Regions from separate parts of the Nocardioides sp. CPCC 206347 genome, predicted to be linked through region 3. Evidence: predicted binding sites of a transcription regulator. Region 3 holds the regulator's gene; each other region holds the start of a gene.
The links. Region 3 encodes HrcA, which represses chaperone genes, less so after heat shock. Its sites were predicted from a motif close to TTGGCACTCGNNNNNNNCGAGTGCCAA; they were not measured.

Region 1 (7,261 bases), 680 kb from region 3:
ACCGACGGCCCAGGAGGAGCACCTCGCCCGCATCGACCGGGTCGTCGCGCAGGTCCGGTCCGGAGCGCTGGCGCCGCGTGACGGGCACCAGCAGCTCAGCGAGGTCGTCCGGGCATACGTCGCCACGGTCACCACCCTGCCGGCGCGGACGATGGCACTGGCCGACTTCCGTGAACGCGCACCGCAGGACCTCGTGGACGCCATCGAGGTGATGTATCCGCCGGAGTTCGCCCCCGACGCGACGCTCGCCGAGAACGCCTTCGACACCGCTGTCGCGCAGGCCCGAAGCGTGGTGGGCACGTGGACATGACCTGGAACAGCGGCGGCAGCGAGTTCCGCTGGCCGTGGATGCTGCCCGTACTGGTCCTGCTCGTCGTCGGCCTGCTCGTCTGGTGGGCGCGGACCCGCGGCCGTCCTCCGGCGGGGGCGGCCTACGTCGCGCACGCAGACCGCCTGCGCTCCCTCCCCCGCTACCAGGCGCTGGTACGACGCCAGGTCATCCTCGGGACCTGCCTGACCCTCGCTGCGCTGCTGACCTGCGCGGGAGCCATCGTGCTCTCCGGTCGGGTCCAGGAGCGCCAGACGTCGCTGCAGGACGACCGGACCCGCGACATCATGCTGTGCCTCGACGCGTCCGGATCGATGGCCGAGGTCGACGCACAGGTGCTGCGTGAGTTCCGGACCATCGTCGACGGCCTGCAGGGCGAGCGGGTCGGGCTCACGATCTGGAGCGGCGTCGCGATCACGGTCTTCCCGTTGACCGACGACTACGACTTCGTGGTCGAGCAGCTGACCGAGGCCGAGGCGGCCTTCGGCACGGGTGGCATCTACAGCGACGCCTACGCGATCTACACCGCCGGCACCGTCGTCGACTGGTCGGTGCAGTCCCAGCTCGGCGACGGCCTGGCGTCCTGCGTGCAGCGGTTCGACCGCAAGGACGAGGACCGCAGCCGGGCGATCGTGCTGGCGTCCGACAACGAACCGATCGGGGAAGGCATCTTCGACCTCGCGGGCGCGGCCGAGTTCGCGGCCGACGAGGACGTCGTGGTGCACGGCATCGCGGCACCACTGACAGCCGACCGGCCGAGCGCACTGCGGTTGTTCGACGACGCGGTGACCAGCACCGGTGGGACCTTCGCACTCCTCGGCGAGGACGGGAGTGCGGCCGCGGTGGTCGAGGCGATCGGCGACCTCGAGGCCACGAAGATCGACAAGCCGCCGCTGGTGCAGGTGCTGGACCGTCCGGCCCTGGGCACCACCATCACCGGGATCGGCCTGGGTGGCCTGGTGGCCGTGTGGATCGCCGAAGCCGTGATCGCACTGCGCGGGCGACGACGCGAGGACGCGCCATGAGTCCCTCGACTGCGACGTTCCTCGTCGTCGCGCGCCGGATCGGCATCGCGCTGACGTTCATCCTCGTCCTGCTCCGCCCCGGCGTCGGTGAGGCCGATGCGCCGACCCAGCTCGCCGACGTCGACGTACTCGTCGTCCTGGACCGCACGCGATCCATGGCGGCCCTCGACTTCGACGACCGCGAGCCGCGCATCAACGGTGTGAAGGCGGACCTGGTCGCACTGGCCGAGGACCTGCCGGGGGCCCGCTTCGGGATACTGACCTTCGGTGCCGAGGCGCGCCTGGTACTGCCGTTCAGCACGGACGTCACCGCGTTCGAGTCGGCCGTCGACACGGTGTACCTCGAGGGCCCGCAGGACGGCGAGGGGTCCCGGGCCGACCGGCCGGTGCCCGAGCTGACCGAGGTCCTCAAGCGCGCCGAGGAGCAGCGGCCCGAGCGGCGTCGGGTCGTGGTCTACGTCGGCGACGGCGAGGACACGGCCGAGGGCCAGGGCAGCGCCGACCCCACCTTCGAGGACGTCGCCGACCTGATCGCCGGCGGTATCGTGCTGGGCTACGGCACGGAGCAGGGCGCCACGATGCCGTCGTCCAGTGACCTCGACATCGACGAGGGCTATGTCCTGGACCCGGAGACCAACCAGAGCGCGGTCTCGAAGGCCGACCTCGGGAACCTCGAGAAGATCGCCGACGAGCTCGGGGTCGCGTTCGCCCACCGCACCAGCACCGCGGGCATCGCAGGGATCGCGGAGTCCTTCGAGGCGTCGTACGTCGACGGCGAAGGTGGCGACGGCCTCCCGGCCAAGCACGACCTCACCTGGTTGTTCGGCCTGATCCTGCTCGCGCTGGTGCTCGCCGAGCTGCGGGCCGGCTGGCGCGGGGTGTGGTCCGCACGGAACACCCTGTTGCCGCCGTCCGCGAAGGGGGCAGCCCGGTGAAGAAGCCTCCGAACCCGCGCCGCCGGCTGCGCCGGGTGCTGCTGGTCGCCGGCATCCTCCCGGCCCTGATGGTGCTGGCCTGGTGCCTCAAGGTCGGCCTCACGCTGCAGCACAACTCCGCAGGACGCGACGCCTTCGAGGACCAGGACCTCGACCGCGCGGTCGCCGAGTTCGCCGACAACCAGCGCCTCAACTGGTTCGAGTCGTGGGTCGCCTTCTTCAACGAGGGCACCGCCCTGTACGTCGACGGCGCCTGGCCCGACGCGATCACCGCCTACGAGACCGCCCTCGAGACCGTGCCGCACCGCGACGAGTGCACGGTACGCATCAACCTCGCACTCGTGCACGAAGCCGTCGGCGACTCGTTGCAGGTGGCCAAGAAGACCGATGAGGCGATCCTCGCGTGGGACGCCGGGATCGACGTCCTCGCCGAGGGCTCCTGCCCGACCGACTCCGGCCGCGGCGACGAGCAGAGCGACGACGCCGCAACGGTCGACGACCGGCTCCGCAACAAGATCCAGAAGACCCAGCCGCAGGACCCGCCCCCTCAGGACCCCCAGCAGCCCGACAACGAGGGCGACGGGGAGGACGACGGCAAGAAGGACCCCCGGCAGGAGCAGCTCGAGCGCAACAACCAGGAGGGCCTGGAGCAGCGCCGTGACGAGCAGGACCTGTACGACGACGACTTCAACCGCCCGAACTCGTGGTGAGCCCGCTGCGGGTTCATCAAGGTATGTAGCCGGATTGGCACTTCCCATGGTGAGCAACCACGGGGGGTGCTGATTCGTCGACATACCTTGATGAATCCGCACGCGATCACCGACGGCCGGGCCCGACGGCGCCGGTCCCGAAACGCCACAGGGCCCCCGCCGAAGCGGAGGCCCTGCAAGCGATTGCTACGCGGTGGAACTCAGAAGTCCATGCCGCCCATGCCACCGGTCGGGTCGCCGCCACCAGCGGCAGCCTTCTCCGGCTTGTCGGCCACGACGGCCTCGGTGGTGAGGAACAGCGCGGCGATCGACGCGGCGTTCTGCAGCGCCGAGCGGGTGACCTTGGCCGGGTCGATGATGCCCGCGGCCAGCAGGTCGACGTACTCGCCGGTCGCGGCGTTGAGGCCCTGGCCGGCCGGGAGACCGGCGACCTTCTCCGCAACGACGCCGCCCTCGAGGCCGGCGTTGATCGCGATCTGCTTCAGCGGGGCCGAGAGCGCGACGCGAACGATGTTCGCACCGGTGGCCTCGTCACCCTCGAGCTCCAGCTTCTCGAACGCGGTCGCGCCGGCCTGGACCAGTGCGACACCGCCGCCGGGCAGGATGCCCTCTTCGACGGCAGCCTTCGCGTTGCGGACGGCGTCCTCGATGCGGTGCTTGCGCTCCTTGAGCTCGACCTCGGTGGCCGCGCCGACCTTGATGACGGCCACGCCGCCGGCCAGCTTCGCGAGGCGCTCCTGGAGCTTCTCGCGGTCGTAGTCGGAGTCCGACTTCTCGATCTCGGCACGGATCTGGTTGACCCGACCCTCGATCTGGCCAGCGTCGCCGGCACCTTCGACGATGGTGGTCTCGTCCTTGGTGATGACGACCTTGCGGGCCTGGCCGAGCAGCTCGAGACCAGCGGTCTCCAGCTTGAGGCCGACCTCTTCGGAGATGACCTGGCCGCCGGTCAGGATCGCGATGTCCTGCAGCATGGCCTTGCGGCGGTCGCCGAAGCCGGGGGCCTTGACGGCAACCGACTTGAACGTGCCACGGATCTTGTTGACGACCAGGGTCGACAGCGCCTCGCCGTCGACGTCCTCGGCGAGGATGACGAGCGGCTTGCCCGACTGCATGACCTTCTCCAGGAGCGGCAGCAGGTCCTTGACGTTGCTGATCTTGGAGTTGGCGATGAGGACGTAGGCGTCCTCGAGGACCGTCTCCATGCGCTCGGGGTCGGTGACGAAGTAGGCCGAGATGTAGCCCTTGTCGAACCGCATGCCCTCGGTGAGCTCGAGGTCGATGCCGAAGGTGTTCGACTCCTCGACCGTGATCACGCCCTCCTTGCCGACCTTGTCCATCGCCTCGGCGATGGCGTCACCGACGGTGGCGTCGCCACCGGCGGAGATGGTGGCGGTGGCGGCGATCTGCTCGCGCGTCTCGACGTCCTTGGCCAGGGCGAGCAGCTGCTCGGTCACGGCCGTGACAGCCGCCTCGATGCCGCGCTTGAGGCCCATCGGGTTGGCGCCCGCGGCAACGTTGCGGAGGCCTTCCTTGACGAGGGCCTGGGCGAGCACGGTCGCGGTGGTCGTACCGTCACCGGCGACGTCGTCGGTCTTCTTGGCGACCTCCTTGACCAGCTCGGCGCCAATGCGCTCGTAGGGGTCCTCGAGGTCGATCTCCTTGGCGATGGAAACACCGTCGTTGGTGATCGTGGGGGCGCCCCACTTCTTCTCCAGGACGACGTTGCGGCCCTTGGGGCCGAGGGTGACCTTGACGGCGTCGGCGAGCGTGTTCATGCCACGCTCGAGCCCGCGCCGGGCCTCTTCGTTGAAAGCAATCAGCTTCGACATGTCTCTTGCGATCCTTCGCAGGTGCGTTCGTGGTGATCCGGTCCGAAGGGCCGGTCCGGGATTGGCACTCTGATCTTACGAGTGCCAGCCTCATGTTTAGCACTCGACCCCTGCGAGTGCAAGGAAAAGACGTTCAGCGAAGGTCGGCGAAGCTCCCCACGGGCACCTCTTCGCCGGGCTCCCAGCCCACGAGGCGGGAGACCCGCTGGAGGTCCGGGGTCCCGACCCGCCACGCGAGGATCCGCGACGTACCGGAGCGGGACTGCAGCAGCACCGTCTCGTCGTCGAGCCAGCCGGCGACGGGGCAACAGCCCTTCCAGCGGCCCTCGTCCAGGCCGGGCATGACCAGGAGATGGACGTCCTCGCCCTCCACGGTCCCCACCCGGGCCGCGACCGCGTCCGTGCCACCCACCGGGCCGCCCGTCGGTCCCGTCGCGGGTTCGGCGAGGAACATGGCCTGCGCAGCACCGTCCTTCCTCGAGACCCGGATCGGCCCAAACGGTTCGTCGGACGTGTCCCACACCCGCGGCACGTCCGGGCCGCCCGAGGACGAATCGATGCCGGACCCCGTGACGTCGTATGTCGTTCCGACTCCGTCGGGCGGGCCCAGCTCGCCGGGCGTCCAGACTTCGGCGGAGTTGAGCCAGAGCGCTTGCTCGCCCATCCACGGCACGATGTCGTAGCTCGACCAGGAGCCCTTCATCAGGTCGTAGACCTCCAGCGAGCTGTCCTGGACGAAGAACACGTGCTTGCCGTCGGGCGCGAGGCTCTCCTGGGTCAGCGCCGACTGCGCATTGCCCTGCTCGTCGGTGACCCGGTCGAGCCGGCCCACGTCCAGTGAGTACGACGTCCGGTCGGCGCCGATCACGACCACCCGACCGGGCGCGACACTCTCACCGGCGAGCTGGTAGACGGCCACGGCGCGCACGCCGGCGGGATGGGCCGGTGCACCCTCGGCGAGGTCGATCTCGTCGGGCAGCGGGGTACCGCGCAGGAGCGGCAGGTCCTTCTCCTGTGCGCTGGTCGGCGCCCACCAGGTCTTCGCTCCGCGGTAGTCGCGACCGGGCGCGACCACCGACGACGGGACGACCGTCTGCTCGGTGGTCGGCGTCGGCGCGGGGTCGGTCGGCTCCCCGCCGTCGCCCCGGGCGAGGACGAGGCTGCCCGCAACCACGGCAACGATCGCGACGGCCGAGCCCGCCACGACCGCGACACGACGCTGGCGGATCCGACGCGCACCGGCCCAGGCCGCACCGGAGAGGTCGCTCGGTTCGAGGTCGGCCACCTGTTCGTGGAGCAGGTCGCGCAGTCGCTGATCGGTCATGTCAGCTCTCCTCTCGAAGGAGGTCGGCGAGCTCGGGTGCGGCTTCACGCAGGCGGCTCAGGGCGAGATGGGTCTGGCTCTTCACGGTGCCGACGCTGACGCCGAGCGCCTCGGCAGCAGCCCGCTCGGTCAGGTCGTCGTAGTAGCGCAGGACGACCACGGCCCGCTGCCGCGGCGTCAGCGTGGCCAGGGCCTCGTCGAGCAGCAGTCGGCGCTCGGAAGCGGCGGTGTGGTCGGGGACGACGACGCGCGGCACGTGGTCGACGACGACCTCACGGCGCCGCTTGCGCCACGCGGAGATGTTGTCGCGCACGATGATCTGGCGGGCATAGGCCTCGGGGTTGTCGTCGCGCAGCCGGCGCCACCGCAGCGCCACCTTCGTCAGTGCCTCCTGGACCAGGTCCTCCGCGCGTTGTCGATCGCCGGTGAGCAACGTCGCCGTCCGCAGCAGGGCGTACTGGCGCTCCCCTGCCCAGCGGCGAAACGATTCCTCATCGGTGGTCACACCCCATCAACGCACATCAGCGCCAAAAGGTTGGAGGGTCACTCCACCGCGGCGGTCGTCGGCGCGTGATGGCCGAAGGGCACGGTCCCCGCGTGCCCGAGAGCCAGCAGCACCGAAGGGACGAGCGCCCCGGCCGTCCGCTTGTAGCCCAGGGCGCTGGGGTGGAAGCGATCGAGGCTGAACATCTCGTCGGGGTTGGTGATGAAGAACGGACCGACGACGTGCGCGAGCGACACCGCGTGCGCGCCGTTGCGTACGGCGACCTCAGCCTGCGCCGCGGCGAGCTGCTTCGACATCCGTGAACCGAGCGAACGCAGCGGTTGCGGCACCGGCCGCAGTGCACCGAGGTCCGGGCAGGTGCCGACCACGACCTCCGTCCCTGCGGCCCGCAGCCGGACGATCGCCTCCTCGAGCTGCGACGCCGACGCGCTGACCGGGACCCGGTGCGTGACGTCGTTGCCGCCGACCACGATGACGGCGACGGCGGCGCGGTAGCCCTCGGCGAGCCCGTCCAGCTGCCCCGCCAGGGCCGAGGTCTCCGACCCGACGACCGCCGCGGTGTGCAGCGCCACCGGCCGGTGCAGGCGCTTGGCCAGGTCGCG
Region 2 (7,261 bases), on a different contig from region 3:
CGTGCCCTCGTTGTCGCCGCTCAGTGCCAGCCGCTTGCGCAGCTGCTCGGGGACGACGTCGACACCGCGCTTCTTGATCGTCAGTCGTCCGATGCCGCGTTCGCGCAGCGCCGCCTTGAGCTGCTTCTCCCGGTAGGGGAGCTCCTCGACGACCCGGTAGCCGCGTGCAAAGGGCGAGCGGAACGCGGAGTCGCCCATCACGTACGCGATCTTCGTGTCCAGCAGGCCACCGTCGACGCCGGCCGCGACGGCGGTGACCAGGCCTGCGCGGATGACCGCGCCGTCGGGTTCGTAGAGGTAGGCGCCGACCGGCCGTACGCCGACGGCCGCCGGGCCGGGGTCGTCCTCGTCGGTCAGGCTGGCGAGTCCGCCGGACCCGATGACGGTCGCGCGGCGGGCCACGGTCGCGGTCCGCCCTGCCCACAGGGCGGCTTCCTTGACCTCGCCCTCGTCACTGACCCATTCGGCCTCGACGCCTTCGGGGATCAGCGTGTGCGGGATGCCGGGGGCGACCTTGACGCAGGCGTCGCGCCGGAGGAGTCCTTCGACCCAGGTCCACGGCGGGGTCCAGTCCTCGACCCGGAAGCTGCGCCCCGCGCCGGTACGACGCGCGGGATCGGCGAAGGCGATGTCGAAGGCCCGGTGGTCGATCTCGGTGGCGTCGGCGACCTGCACCGCTCCGGCCAGGCCAAGGGCAGCAAGGTTCGCTTCGGCGACCGCCACCCGCACCGGGTCGAGGTCCACGCCGGCGCACACGATCCCGGCCCGCGACGCAGCGATCAGGTCGCCACCGATCCCGCAGCCGAGGTCGATCAGGCTGGTCGCCTCGAACGCCGTGTAGCGGCCGGCCCGGTGCTCGGCGACCCGGAGCCGCGTGGACTGTTCCAGCGCGTCCGGCGTGAAGTACATCCGCGGCGCGAGGTCACCGAACTTCGCCACCGCGCGGACGCGCAGGTCCACCTGCGTGAGTGCCGTTGCCGCGCGTTCCGCGGACGTCGTACGACGAAGGGCGGAGCCCGCGGCCAGGGCGCTCGCGCCACTGTCGACGAGCGCGGTCGCCTCCGCGAGGAGGGTCTGGCCGTCGTCGGTCAGCAGCCACCGGAAGGCATCGAGGTCCACCCGGTGATCCTGTCAGGTCGTGACGGACTCCGGAGTCGCGCTGTCGGTGTCCTGGTGCGCGTCCTTGGTCGCATCGCCGTGCCCGGGCCACCAGGCAGCGTGTCCCAGGAGCGAGGTCAGCGCCGGCGTGAAGAACATCGACATGACGAACGCGACGATGAGGATGCCGACCGCGAGCGCGAAGCCCATCGACACGATCAGCGTGTTGCCGCCGAGCATCAGGGACGCGAAGGTGCCGGCCAGGATGACGCCCGCGGCGGCAATCGTCGGCCCCGCGTGCGTCACGGCCTGGGCGGCCGCCTCGTGCGGATCGCGCCCTTCCCGCGCCTCCTCGCGCAGTCGGGCGATCATCAGGATGTTGTAGTCCGTCCCGAGCGCGGTGACGAACAGGTAGATGTAGATCGGCAGCATGAAGATCAGGCCGGACTCCCCACCGATGAACTGGAACGCGATCACGGTGAGGCCGAGGGTCGCTGCGAAGCCGAGGGCGACCGCGGCCATCAGGAACCACGGTGCGACCAGGCTGCGCAGGAGCAGCGCGAGGATCACCATGATGACGAGCGCGGCCACCGGGAAGACCACCTTGTAGTCACGGGCCATCGCTGCCGACATGTCGGCGAAGATGCCGGGCGTACCGCCGACATAGGCCTCGGTCCCCTGGGGAGCGGCCTCGTGGGCAGCGTCGCGGATGGGCCCGCTGACGTTGTCCTGGGCGACGTCGGAGACCGGGTCGTCGGACAGGGTCAGGTAGTACTGGAAGGCGGACTGGTCCGCGGACGGGACCGGACCGGCCACCTCGTCCACGCCCTTGGCCTTGCCGAGGGCCGTCTTGAACGCCTCGAGCTGGTCAGGCGTGACGGTGGTGCCCTTGGCGTCGACGAGGACCGGGACGGGTTCGGCGGCACCGGCGGAGAAGTGCTCCTGGAAGGTCTCCATCGCCTCGGTCGACTCGACGCCGTCCGGCAGGCTCGAGTTGAAGTCGAAGGACGGGTTGAAGCTGAGGGCGAAGATCGCGAGCACCGCCATCGCTCCGCCCGAGACCAGCGCTGTGCGTCCGGGGTGGCGGCCGACGGTGTTGCCGAGCTTGATGAAGGTGCCGTGCTTCGGCTCCTTCTGCCACGACTTCGAGGGCCAGAAGAGCGCCTTGCCGAGCAGCGACACGAGGGCCGGCACCAGGGTCAGCGCCGCGATCAGCGTGACGAACACGGCGATCGCCAGGGCCGGGCCGATCGCCCGGAAGATGCTCAGCGAGCTGAGGATCAGCGCCATGAACGCGACGATCACCGCGCCGCCGGCCGATGCGATGGCCTCGCCGGCCCGGTCGAGGCTGTGGACGACGGAGTCGCGGACAGCGGCGCCCTGGCGCATCCGTTCGCGGTGCCGGAACAGGAAGAACAGGATGTAGTCGGTGCCGACGCCGTACAGGACGACGATCAGGATCTGCTGCACCGACGAGTCGGCCTTGAGGTCGAAGATGTCGTTGGCCCAGGCGATCGCGCCGGTGGCGATCGAGGAGACGAGGCCGACGACCACGATCGGGAGCAGACAGATCAGCACGCTCCGGAAGATCAGGGCGAGCAGGCCGACGATGAGCACGACCGTCGCGATCGCGACGATCAGCAGGGTGGTCTCGCCCGATTCCTGCGAGTCGAGGCCCTGGGGCACCGCGCCCGTCGTACGGATCTCGAGGTCGGTGCCCTTCTCGAGGTCGCCCAGTTCCTTGCGGAGGTCCTTGGCGTCGTCGAAGGCCTGCGGGTCGTACCCGGTGGCGCCGTCGGCGAGCGGGACGATGCCGAACATCACCGTCTCGTCGGCGGACAGGTTGGGCTTGCCCTCCTCGTTCTGGGTGATGACCAGCTGCTGGAAGGTCTTCTTGCCCAGCGTCGGGGCGACCTCCTTCGCGATGTCGGTGGCCGCGGTCTGGTCGGCGGCGGTCAGCTTCGCGCCGTCCTTGCGCTCGATGACGAGGATCGCGCCGGGGGAGAAGGCGTCGGAGAACTTGTCCTCCTGCAGCTTCAGGGCCTGGATCGACTCGTAGTGGTCGGGCAGGAACTCCGAGTTGTCCTGGGTGGACTCGAGGGCGGGTGCCGTGGCGCCGACAATGACGGCGATCAGCACCCACGCGGCGATGACGAACCAACGGAACCGAGTCACGAACCGACCGAGCGCAGCGAACATGCTGGAACGCTATCGGCGCAACGGTGCTGTCGGTCAACCGACTTTGGTAGGGCCGTGCCGGAACTTCGGGCATCTCGACCAGGGGTCGCTCTGGCACTCCCTTGCGGAGAGTGCTAGTTTCGTGGTTGGCACTCTCGGACCGAGTGTGCCAATGCTGACCGGGAAGTCCGCTTCCCGGCTCACGCCCACCGAACCCAAGCAGTCAGCTCAGAAAGTGGAGGTCGACATCGTGTCGGTCAACATCAAGCCCCTCGAGGACCGGATCGTCGTCAAGCCCCTCGAGGCGGAGCAGACCACCGCGTCCGGCCTGGTCATCCCCGACACCGCCAAGGAGAAGCCCCAGGAGGGCGAGGTCCTGGCGATCGGCCCCGGTCGCATCGACGACAACGGCAACCGCGTGCCGCTCGACGTTTCCGTCGGCGACAAGGTCATCTACAGCAAGTACGGCGGCACCGAGGTCAAGTACTCCGGCCAGGAGTACCTCATCCTCTCTGCGCGCGACGTCCTCGCCGTTCTCGCCTGATTCCGTTTCCTCCGTTGAAGGCGCTGCGCTGATTCGCGTGGCGCCTTCAGCACTTCCCAAGGAGTAGCAATGCCCAAGATCCTGGAGTTCAACGAGAACGCCCGGCGTGCGCTCGAGCGCGGCGTCGACGCCCTCGCGAACACCGTCAAGGTGACGCTCGGCCCGAAGGGCCGCTACGTCGTCCTCGACAAGAAGTGGGGCGCGCCGACCATCACCAACGACGGCGTGACCGTCGCGCGTGAGATCGAGCTGGACGACCCGTTCGAGAACCTTGGTGCCCAGCTCACCAAGGAGGTCGCGACCAAGACCAACGACGTCGCCGGTGACGGTACGACGACCGCGACCGTCCTGGCGCAGGCGCTGGTGCACGAGGGCCTGCGCGCCGTCGCCGCCGGTGCGAACCCGATGGGCCTCAAGCGTGGACTCGATGCGGCTGCTGCCGCTGTCGGCGACGCGCTCAAGGACGCCGCTCGCGAGGTCGACGACGAGAAGGACATCGCCTCCGTGGCGACCGTCTCCTCGCGCGACAGCCACATCGGCGACCTGCTCGCCGAGGCGTTCGGCAAGGTCGGCAAGGACGGTGTGATCACCGTCGAGGAGTCCAACACCCCTTCGACCGAGCTCGAGTTCTCCGAGGGCATGCAGTTCGAGAAGGGCTACATCTCGGCCTACTTCGTCACCGACGCGGAGCGCCAGGAAGCCGTCCTCGACGACCCGTACATCCTGATCAACCAGGGCAAGATCTCGGCGATCGCCGACCTCCTGCCGCTGCTGGAGAAGGTCATCCAGGCCGGCAAGCCGCTGTTCATCCTCTGCGAGGACGTCGACGGTGAGGCGCTGTCGACCCTGGTCGTCAACAAGATCCGCGGCACGTTCAACGCGGTTGCCGTCAAGGCGCCTGCGTTCGGCGACCGTCGCAAGTCGATCCTCCAGGACATCGCGGTGCTCACCGGCGCCACGGTCATCTCGCCCGAGGTCGGCCTCAAGCTCGACCAGGTCGGTCTCGACGTGCTGGGCAGCGCCCGCCGCATCGTCGTGACCAAGGACAACACCACGATCGTGGACGGTGCCGGCGACGCCGCTGCCGTCGCGGGTCGCGTCGAGCAGATCAAGAAGGAGATCGAGACCTCCGACTCCGACTGGGACTCCGAGAAGCTGCAGGAGCGCCTGGCCAAGCTCGCCGGCGGCGTCGTGGTCATCAAGGTCGGTGCCCACACCGAGGTCGAGCTCAAGGAGAAGAAGCACCGGATCGAGGACGCCGTCTCCGCGACGCGCGCCGCGATCGAGGAGGGCATCGTGCCCGGCGGTGGTTCGGCCCTGATCCACGCCGTGTCGGTGCTGGACGACGACCTCGGCCTCACCGGTGACGAAGCCACCGGCGTCCGGATCGTCCGCAAGGCCGCCGACGAGCCGCTGCGCTGGATCGCCGAGAACGGCGGCGTCAACGGCTACGTCATCACCAACAAGGTGCGCGAGGGCTTCGCCGAGAACGGTGCGAGCTTCGGCTACAACGCCGCCACCGGCGAGTTCGGCGACCTGGTCGCCCAGGGCGTCATCGACCCGGTCAAGGTGACCCGGTCGGCGCTCGTCAACGCGGTCTCCATCGCGGGCCTCCTGCTCACGACCGAGACGCTGATCGTCGACAAGCCGGTGGACGAGGAGCCCGACGCGGGCGGCCACGGACACGGCCACGGTCACGGCCACTGATCCACGGCCCTGATCGACTGATCAAGCACCGACCCGTCGTACTCCGGTACGGCGGGTCGGTGTCGTTTTCGGGTTGCAGGAATCCCCGCCTCAGCGGGGATTCCTGCGCTTCCTGGCTGTTGCAACGGCCAGGAAGCGCAAGCACAAGTCAGGGAGTACGACCCGCGGGGCGGAAGCGACGGGTGGTACGACGGTCACTCGCGCCCGCGGAGGAAGCTGACCCGCATCGGGCGCAGCTCCGGCGTCATCAGGCCGGCGGCAATGGCTGGATCGGCCTGCATGATCGCCCGAGCGGCGTCCTCGTCCTCGGCGTCGAAGATCGTGATTCCGGTGTTGGTGTCGCCGAAGGTCGGACCAGCGAGGACCAGGGCTCCCTCGGCCAGCTGCTGTTCGAGGTAACCCGCGTGCGCCTGCATGAGCGCGGACTCCTCCTCGGTGATCGTCTCGATGAAGCGGTCCCGCGGGGGATGGAGGAAGTACACCCAGCTCGGCATGGCCCAAGGCTGCCACGGACTGGCTCACTGCAAGAAGGTGTTCGTCGCAACATTGGTGATCGCCTGCTGTCACCTCGGTCCGGCATAGTGAGCACATGTTGTGGCGAGTGCGTGCCGGATTGCCCGATCGACCGGGGGCCCTGGCGGAGCTCGCTGCGGCGTGCGGCCGGGCCGGGGTCAACATCCAGACCGTCCAGGTCTTCCCCGACGAAGGCTCGGTGACGGACGAGCTCGTGCTGCAGGTGCCGGCGGACTGGACCCGTGACCACTTGCTCGACCTCGTTTCCAGTGCCGGCGGGGCCGCGGTCTCCGCGGTGCCGGTGACCACCGCCGCGCTCGAGGACCAGCCGACCCGTTACGTCCAGGCCGTGCGCGCGATCATCGCCCAGCCGGCCACCTTCCCCGACGTGGCGGCCCACCTGTTCGACGCCGACGTCGCGGCCAGTGACGCCTCCGCCGACGTCCTCGAGATGACGGTGGGTGGTTCGGCGACGATCCAGATCCGTCGTACTCCGCCCTTCACGGCGACCGAGCGCGCCCGCGCAGCTGCGCTGGCCGAGCTGGTCGGGGAGGTGCTGGACGCCCAGGCCCCGCCCGCCCCGCACCAGCCCGGTGCGGGCGATCCCGACTACGTCCGGGACGGCTCGGTGGTCTCCGCGCTCGCGGGCGGCAAGGTCGCGGGCCGTGCCGAGGTGACGGTCGGGGAGAGCGCTGACCACCCCTGGCCGGTGGACCTGTGGGTCGATCCGGCCTGGCACCGCCGGGGCGTCGGGACCCGTCTGCTCGCCGAGGTCGCGCGGGTGGCGCGGGCCCAGGGTGCCGAGGAGATCGTGCTCACCGCGCCCTCCGAGACCCGCGCCGTGCTCCCGATGGTGCTGGCTGCGGGTATGCGCGGACGGATCCGCATGGCGGGGGATTCGCTCACCGTGCGGATCGCGATCACCGACCTCCGAGGGTGAGCAGCGCAACACCGCAGTGACTTTGTGAAAGTATTCACAAGGCGGTAGCGTCGACTCCGTGTTGACCCCCGATGTCGTCACCAGCGTCCTTGCCGAATTCACGGCCCATCTCGCCACCGAGGCCGAGCCCGCGGGCCTGCTCCCGGCTCGCCAGCAGATGGCGCTCTCGTTGGGCTGGCACATCATCCTGGCCTGCTTCGGCGTCGCGTTCCCCGCGATGATCTTCGCGATGCACGTGCGCGGCATCCGCCGCAACGACCCGGTCGCTCTGGGCCTTGCCC
Region 3 (7,261 bases):
GCTCACCGACGTCGTGGCGGAGCTGCTGATCCCGCTCGAGGCCCGCGACCAGGCCCGCGTCGACGAGGTGCTGAAGCAGTTCCGCGCCGGTCTCTGACCCGTCAGGAAGCGACGAAGTCGATCAGTTCCTCGACCCGCCCCAGCAGGGCGGGTTCGAGGTCGGCGTACGAGTCGACCTTCGACAAGATGTGCTTCCAGGCGCGGGCGATGTCGGCCTGGTCGCGGTGTGGCCAGCCGAGGTGCTGGCACACGCCCTTCTTCCACTCGATGGAGCGAGGGATGGTCGGCCATTCCTTCAGGCCGATCCGGTCGGGCTTGACGGCCTGCCAGACGTCGACGAACGGGTGGCCGACGATCCGGACGTGCTTGCCGTTCGGACCACGCGCGATCGCGTCGGCGATCCGGGACTCCTTGGAGCCGCGGACCAGGTGGTCCACCAGGACGCCGACCTTGCGCTGCGGTCCGGGCTTGAACGACACCAGGTGGTCGGCGAGGTCGTCGACGCCGCCGAGGTACTCGACCACTACGCCTTCGATGCGCAGGTCGTCGCCCCAGACCCGTTCGACGAGTTCCGCGTCGTGGCGTCCCTCGACGAAGATCCGGCTGGCGCGCGCGACGCGGGCCTGCGCGTCGTGGACGGCGATCGAGCCACTGGCGGTCCGGGTGGGCTTCGCCGGGCCGGAGGCACCGGCTCGCAGGGGTGCGGTGAGGATCACGGGCTTGCCCTCGAGCAGGAACCCGGGGCCGAGCGGGAAGGTACGACGCTTGCCGCGGCGGTCCTCGAGGGTGAGCGTGTCCAGGTCGCGGTCGACGGCCACGATCTCGCCGCACCAGTCGGTGGTCACCTCCTCGACGACCAGCCCGATGTCGCCCGCTGTCTCCACGGCGCGGCCCCGCTTGGGGACCTTCCAGTCTCCGGCCATCACGTCGGTCCCGTAGCGATCCACGACAGGCGAGCCTAGGCCGGTCACGCCATGGGCAGGTGGCGGCGCGCCCGGGGGAGTTGCGCATACCCCCGCGGTACGGCGTGCCGCAGCGCCTCGGCGGGGAAGGGCCACTCCGCGGCGGCGACGGCCTCGGCCTCGGGCACGCCGCGTCCGGCGAGGTCGCGGATCGTCTCGGCGACGGCACGCAGGTCGTCGCACTGCTCCTCGACGAAGCGGCGATCGACGATCGCTCCGTGACCGGGCACGACGATCGAGGCGGGCGTCAGCAGCCCGACGACGAGGTCGAGCGTGCCGGGCCAGTCCATCGGCCAGCAGTCCTCGCCGAGTCCGGGCGGCGCCGACTCCTCGACCAGGTCCCCGGCCAGGAGGACGTCGACGTCAGGGACCCGGACGACCAGGTCGCCACCCGTGTGGCCGCGCCCGGGGTGCACGAGCTCGACCTGGCGGTCACCGAGGTCGATCACGGAGGCGCTGGAGAAGGTCGTGTCGGCGGGCCGGATGGTGGTCGCGAGCACCTCCTCGGCACGCGGCTCGTCGTCGGCTGCGCGGTACAGGCCCTTGATCCGCTCGCCCGCCGGGACGGTTCGCTCGGCAGCCTCCTCCGTCGCGTGGATCGGCAGGTCGCCGTACTCCTGCAGGAATGTGGCGTTGCCGAAGGTGTGGTCGAAGTGCTCGTGGGTGTTGACCACGGCGACGAGGTCACCGCGGCCCAGCCTGCGCAGCTCGCCGATGACCTCGGTCGCGGCGAGCGACGAGGCGTGGGTGTCCACGACGACCAGCCCGCGGTCACCGCCGACCACGGTCACGTTGAGGTCGAACCACGGGTGACGCAGGACCCAGACACGGTCGGCAACTTCGGTGAACGGCACCTGGTCAGGCTACGGCCCGGTCAACAGATGCCGGCGTGCAGTTCGGAGCGCAGCAGCTCGCCGAGGTCGGCAGTCGAGGTGGCCGCCCGGGGGAAGCGGAGCTCGGCGTCGTGGGCGCCGTCGACGTCGACCCACTGCAGGACGACCGCGGTGGTCTGGAGCTCGGCGAGCTGGACACCCACGATGTCGCCGAGGCGGGTGTCGGTCCGGGTCGCGATCGCGCGGCGGAGCTCGTCCTGGTGGCACAGGTTGGCGTGCTCGACGGAGCGCTGGAGGAAGCCGCGGTTGAGGTCGTGGGCGCGCGAGCCGAAGGCGGCGAGCGGGACCCGCAGGCGGGCCTTGTCGGGGGCGGACTCGGGGGCGCTGTCCCGGGCGAGGACGGCGAAGTCGAGGTGCAGGCTGACCCGCAGGCGCACCTCGCAGCAGCACTCACACTCCTCGAGGCCACTCGCTTCGAGCCGGCCGGACAGGGTGAGGGTCGCGTCGCGATCGGGGGAGCCCGGGCGACCCAGGCCGCTGCGCAGGGTCAGCAGGGCGCCGCGGCGGTCGTGGGCGGCGCGGGCGAGGTCGGAGTCGGCCGGGCACGCGAAGACCGGGCGCCCGCCGTGGTCCCGCATCTCGAGGTGCTCGTGATCGAGCCCCGCGGTGATGTCGTCGATCCCGTCGACGACGAGGGAGACGTCGTCGGGGCAGGCCAGGATGCTGCGGGCCGCCGCCGCGAGGCGGTGGATGTCGACGCGAGCTGCGTCGATGCCGGTATCGAGGGACACGATGGGCCTTCTCCTTCAGCGCGGGAATTAGGTGAGCCTAACCTACATGCGACGGCGGGTGCGGGGAAGGTCTCGGTCCGGCGGTCCGGGGTTTCGGGCCCTCCAGCGGTAGCATTGGCACTCGCTGGAGCGGAGTGCCAGACGAACTGGCGCAGGACGAGCAGGAGGTGGGGCATGCAGGAGGACCGCAGGCTCGCCGTGCTGCGCGCCATCGTCGAGGACTACGTCGCGACCGAGGAGCCCGTCGGCTCCAAGGCGCTGGTCGAGCGCCACCACCTCAACGTGTCCCCGGCGACGATCCGCAACGACATGGCCGCGCTGGAGGAGGAGGGCTACCTCGCCCAGCCGCACACCAGCGCCGGCCGGGTGCCGACCGACAAGGGCTACCGGCTGTTCGTCGACCGGCTCTCGACGGTCAAGCCCACCAGCTCTGCCGAGCGGCGTGCGATCGCGACCTTCCTGGACGGGGCGGTCGACCTCGACGACGTCGTCCACCGCTCGGTGCGCGTGCTGGCGCAGCTGACACGCCAGGTCGCCGTGGTCCAGTACCCCTCGCTGTCGCACTCGACCGTGCGCCACGTCGAGATCGTCGCGCTGACCCCCACCCGCCTGCTGCTCGTGCTGATCCTCAGCTCGGGCCGCGTCGAGCAGCGCCTGATCGAGCTCGAGAGCGAGCTTGCCGAGGCCGACCTCGCCGCGCTGCGCTCCCGCGTCAACCTTGCCGCCACGGGTGAGGTCATCGCCGAGGCGGCGGCGGCGCTCAACGCGCTGATCCACCCCGAGCCCGGCTCCCCGGCTCCTTCGGCGGTCACCGTCTCGGTCGTCGACACCCTGGTCGACGCGATGAGCGACCACCGGTCCGACGAGCGGGTCGTCGTCGGCGGTACGGCGAACCTCGCCCGCTTCGGCGACAACTTCGACACGTCGGTCCGCCCCCTCCTCGAGGCGCTGGAGGAGCAGGTCGTGCTGCTCAAGCTCCTCGGCGAGGCCACCGGCAGTGGCGCAGTGACGGTCCGGATCGGTGCCGAAGGCCCCTACCAGGAACTGGCGTCGACCAGTGTCGTCGCGACGGGCTACGGCCCCGACGACGCGCTCGCGTCCCTCGGCATCGTGGGCCCGACCCGCATGGACTACCCCGGATCGATGGCGGCGGTGCGCGCAGTCGCGCGCTACATGTCGCGCATCCTCGACGAGAACTGATGGCGCTCCCCGGCGCCTCAGGATGATGGAGAAGAAGTGAGCACGGACCTTTACGAACTGCTGGGTGTTGCCCGCGACGCGGATGCGGACGCCCTGAAGAAGGCCTACCGGCGCCTGGCCCGGCAACTCCACCCGGACGTGAATCCCGACCCGGAGAGCCAGGAGCAGTTCAAGCTGGTCACCGCGGCGTACGAGGTGCTGTCCGACCCGCAGAAGCGCGCGGCGTACGACCGCGGAGGCGACCCGTTCAGCGGCGGCTTCGGCGGCGGCCAGGGTGCCGGCTTCTCCTTCACCGACATCATGGACGCCTTCTTCGGCGGCCAGGGCGGTGGCGGCCAGGGCGGTGGCCGCGGTCCGCGTGCCCGCGTGCGCCGTGGCCAGGACGCCCTCATCCGCATCGAGGTCGAGCTGGCAGAGGCCGCCTTCGGCGTCTCGCGCGAGCTCAAGGTCGACACGGCGATCCGTTGCACGACGTGCAGCGGTGCCGGTGCCGCCCCGGGCACCCAGCCGGTGGCGTGCGAGACCTGTCGTGGTGCCGGCGAGGTCGCGCACGTGCAGCGCTCGTTCCTCGGCGAGATCCGGACCCTGCGCCCCTGCGCTGCGTGTCGCGGCTTCGGATCCGTCATCGCCGACCCCTGCCGCGACTGCGCGGGTGACGGCCGCGTCCGTTCGCGCCGCAGCCTGACCGTCAAGATCCCCGCGGGCGTCGACACCGGCACCCGCGTCCAGCTCACCGAGCAGGGCGAGGTCGGCCCGGGCGGCGGCCCCGCCGGAGACCTGTACGTCGAGATCCACGTCGCGCCGCACGCCACGTTCGAGCGCAACGGCAACGACCTGCACTGCACGGTGTCGGTCCCGATGACCGCGGCCGCGCTGGGCACGACCATCTCGCTCCCGACCCTCGAGGCCGACCTCGACCAGGCCGAGGACTCCGGTGTCGAGACCAGCTTCGACCTGCCGATCCCGGCCGGCACCCAGTCCGGCCACCAGGTGCTGCTGCGCGGTCGCGGCGTCCCCGGTCTGCGCGGCGGTCGGGGCGACCTCGTCGTCTCCATCGCGGTCGAGACCCCGGGTCGCCTCGATGCCCGTCAGGAGGAGCTGCTGCGCGAGCTGGCGGCCATCCGGGGCGAGGAGCAGCCCACGGGCGACGTGCGGCCGACGCACAAGTCGATGTTCGGCCGGCTCCGCGACGCTTTCACCGCGCACTGACCTGACGCGATCGCCCGACGAGACCAGCCGATGACCCTCCCGCAGCACCTCGTCGCATCGCTGGCCGGTGTCGCTGCCGGTGACACCGTGACGGTCGAGGGCGACGAGGCCCACCACGCGGTCGTCGTACGACGGCTGCGGGTGGGGGAGTCGCTGCAGCTCGCCGACGGGGTCGGTCGGGTGGCGACCGGCGACGTCAGCGAGACGTCGAAGCGGGAGTTCTCGGTGCTGGTCCGCGAGATCGCGGACCAGCTGGAGCCGTCGCCCCAGTTCACCGTCGTGCAGGCACTGCCGAAGGGCGATCGCGGCGAGCTCGCCGTCGAGGTGCTGACCGAGATCGGCGTCGGCCGGATCGTGCCGTGGGCGGCGTCCCGCAGCGTCGCGGTCTGGAAGGGCGAACGGGCTGCGAAGTCGCACGCCAAGTGGCAGGCGACGGCCCGCGAGGCGGCGAAGCAGGCGCGCCGTGCGTGGCACCCCGAGGTGGATCCCCTCGCCACGACCGACGACGTGGCCGCGTTGATCGCCGGCGTCGACGTCGCCGTCGTGCTGCATGAGGAAGCGACCGAACCGCTGGCCGCGCTGGCCCTGCCGGGCGACGGCGACATCCTCGTCGTGGTCGGCCCCGAGGGTGGGCTCACCGACGACGAGGTCGCGCGCTTCGTCGCCGCGGGTGCGGTGGCCGTGGGCCTCGGCTCCGAGGTGCTCCGCACGTCGACGGCCGGAGTGGCCGCAGTGTCGGCGTTGCTCGCTCGCACGCCACGTTGGGGCGCCTGAGCCTCACCGGGCGAGCAATGCCTCGGTCCGGGCGATCTCCTCGTCCAGCTCGGCCTGTTCGGCCTTCGTCAGCGACCGCAGGACCTCGCCGACGACGATCCGGTCGTCCTCGATCCGCCACAGGCCCTCGAGCCACCCGTCGACGTACAACGACATCATCTGGGCGCCGTTGACGCCGAACCACGCGTTGCGGCGTTCGGGTGCGGTGACCCGGTCCCGGGAGGCGTGGGAGAGCCACACGTTGTCGTACGTGCCGAGCAGCCGGACCGGGGCGGGTGCGTCCTCCTCGGCGATCGGGGCATCGGCCAGGTCATAGAGCGGGCGGCCGTTCTCGTCCTCGTGCTGCACCAGGTCGTCCATGGCCTTGACGATCGGTCCCAGTCGGGTGATGCCCGACCAGGTGGTGACGTCGGCAGCGGAGGCCGGACCGAAGGCCCGCAGGTAGCGACGGATCAGGTCGGGGACGTCGGGCTCGGCGAGGGGTGCATCGAGCCAGCGGTCGAGGAAGTCGTAGGCCACCGCCGTCGACCCGGTCGGCTTCCAGCAGCCGCGCGGAGGCAGCTGCACCAGCACCTCCGCGACGCGGGCGACCTGGCCGAGCTGGCCGGAGGTGAACGCGGGGAACCGTTCGGCGAGACCGGCGCCCAGGGCGCGCTGGGGGAGCGGGCCGTCGGCCAGCACCTCCCGCACCGCGGCGGCGAAGGCCGCCCGGTCGACGGTGCGTGCCTCGCCGATCGTCTGGCTCTGCTTCATCTCGCGCTCGCGCACGGGTGCCGCCCACACCGGGAGCTGCAGTGCGTCGCCGGGAACGTGCAGGTGCACCGTGTCGCGCAGGCTGAGCACCCGCACCAGGCTGCGATCCTCGATCGCGCCACTGACCGCACGCGGGTCGACGTCGGTCAGCCGCGCCGCCAGGGAGAGGTACGGCGGCAGGGACTCCTGCGCTTGCAGGCCGATCAGGTGCTCGACCATCGCGGCCGGTGCCAGGTCGACCCGCTCGAGCAGGTGCTGGCGGAGCAACAGGGTGCGGTTGAGTCGTTGCCGGCTGAACTTCACGCGCCCATCCTGCCCGTCCTGTCCACGGTCACTCGATCGTGATCCGCTTCGTGTCCTCCGTCGGGCCGGGGCCCTCGCCGCCCGAAGGGTCGTCGGTGCGGGCGATGAAGGTGTACGTGCCGGCGTCCAGGCTGCTGACGTCGACCTTCGTCTTCCAGGGGTAGAGCTTGTCGATCCAGCCCTCCGCCGTGGCGAAGCCCTCGAGGACCGCCGTGCCGGTCGCGTCCTCGATCGTCCAGCCCACCGTGGCCTCGAAGGAGCTGGTGCGGCCGGTGGCGGTGAACGAGTCGGGCACCGTGGTGCCCTCGGCGGGTTCGGTGACGTTCATGAACGCCAGCACGTCGAGCTGTGGTGCTGCCTTGAGGCCGCCCGCCGTGCTGACTCCGAGCAGCGTGTCGGCCGGCCTGCCGTCGTACTCGACGGTGACGGGGAGGCG

Region 1: the regulator HrcA is predicted to act here: its motif matches at 4,892-4,918, upstream of groL (chaperonin GroEL).
Region 2: the regulator HrcA is predicted to act here: its motif matches at 3,388-3,414, upstream of groES (co-chaperone GroES).

Annotation. Positions count from the first base shown of each region.
Region 1 covers NZ_JBMCYZ010000002.1:344,299-351,559, reverse strand. Annotated here, with positions in the region: gene ACOACQ_RS07915 (hypothetical protein) at 1-310, shown strand, start outside; gene ACOACQ_RS07910 (VWA domain-containing protein) at 307-1,353, shown strand; gene ACOACQ_RS07905 (vWA domain-containing protein) at 1,350-2,288, shown strand; gene ACOACQ_RS07900 (hypothetical protein) at 2,285-2,998, shown strand; gene groL (chaperonin GroEL) at 3,199-4,830, opposite strand; gene ACOACQ_RS07890 (hypothetical protein) at 4,964-6,154, opposite strand; gene ACOACQ_RS07885 (SigE family RNA polymerase sigma factor) at 6,156-6,659, opposite strand; gene ACOACQ_RS07880 (SGNH/GDSL hydrolase family protein) at 6,698-7,261, opposite strand, start outside.
Region 2 covers NZ_JBMCYZ010000001.1:1,168,075-1,175,335, reverse strand. Annotated here, with positions in the region: gene ACOACQ_RS05595 (THUMP-like domain-containing protein) at 1-1,119, opposite strand, end outside; gene ACOACQ_RS05590 (MMPL family transporter) at 1,132-3,297, opposite strand; gene groES (co-chaperone GroES) at 3,527-3,820, shown strand; gene groL (chaperonin GroEL) at 3,890-5,527, shown strand; gene ACOACQ_RS05575 (YciI family protein) at 5,722-6,021, opposite strand; gene ACOACQ_RS05570 (GNAT family N-acetyltransferase) at 6,117-6,980, shown strand; gene ACOACQ_RS05565 (cytochrome ubiquinol oxidase subunit I) at 7,039-7,261, shown strand, end outside.
Region 3 covers NZ_JBMCYZ010000002.1:1,025,967-1,033,227, forward strand. Annotated here, with positions in the region: gene ACOACQ_RS11320 (DUF6752 domain-containing protein) at 1-97, shown strand, start outside; gene ACOACQ_RS11325 (DUF3097 domain-containing protein) at 102-923, opposite strand; gene ACOACQ_RS11330 (MBL fold metallo-hydrolase) at 968-1,816, opposite strand; gene ACOACQ_RS11335 (hypothetical protein) at 1,837-2,586, opposite strand; gene hrcA (heat-inducible transcriptional repressor HrcA) at 2,761-3,786, shown strand; gene dnaJ (molecular chaperone DnaJ) at 3,823-4,995, shown strand; gene ACOACQ_RS11350 (16S rRNA (uracil(1498)-N(3))-methyltransferase) at 5,026-5,769, shown strand; gene ACOACQ_RS11355 (winged helix DNA-binding domain-containing protein) at 5,773-6,825, opposite strand; gene ACOACQ_RS11360 (Gmad2 immunoglobulin-like domain-containing protein) at 6,854-7,261, opposite strand, start outside.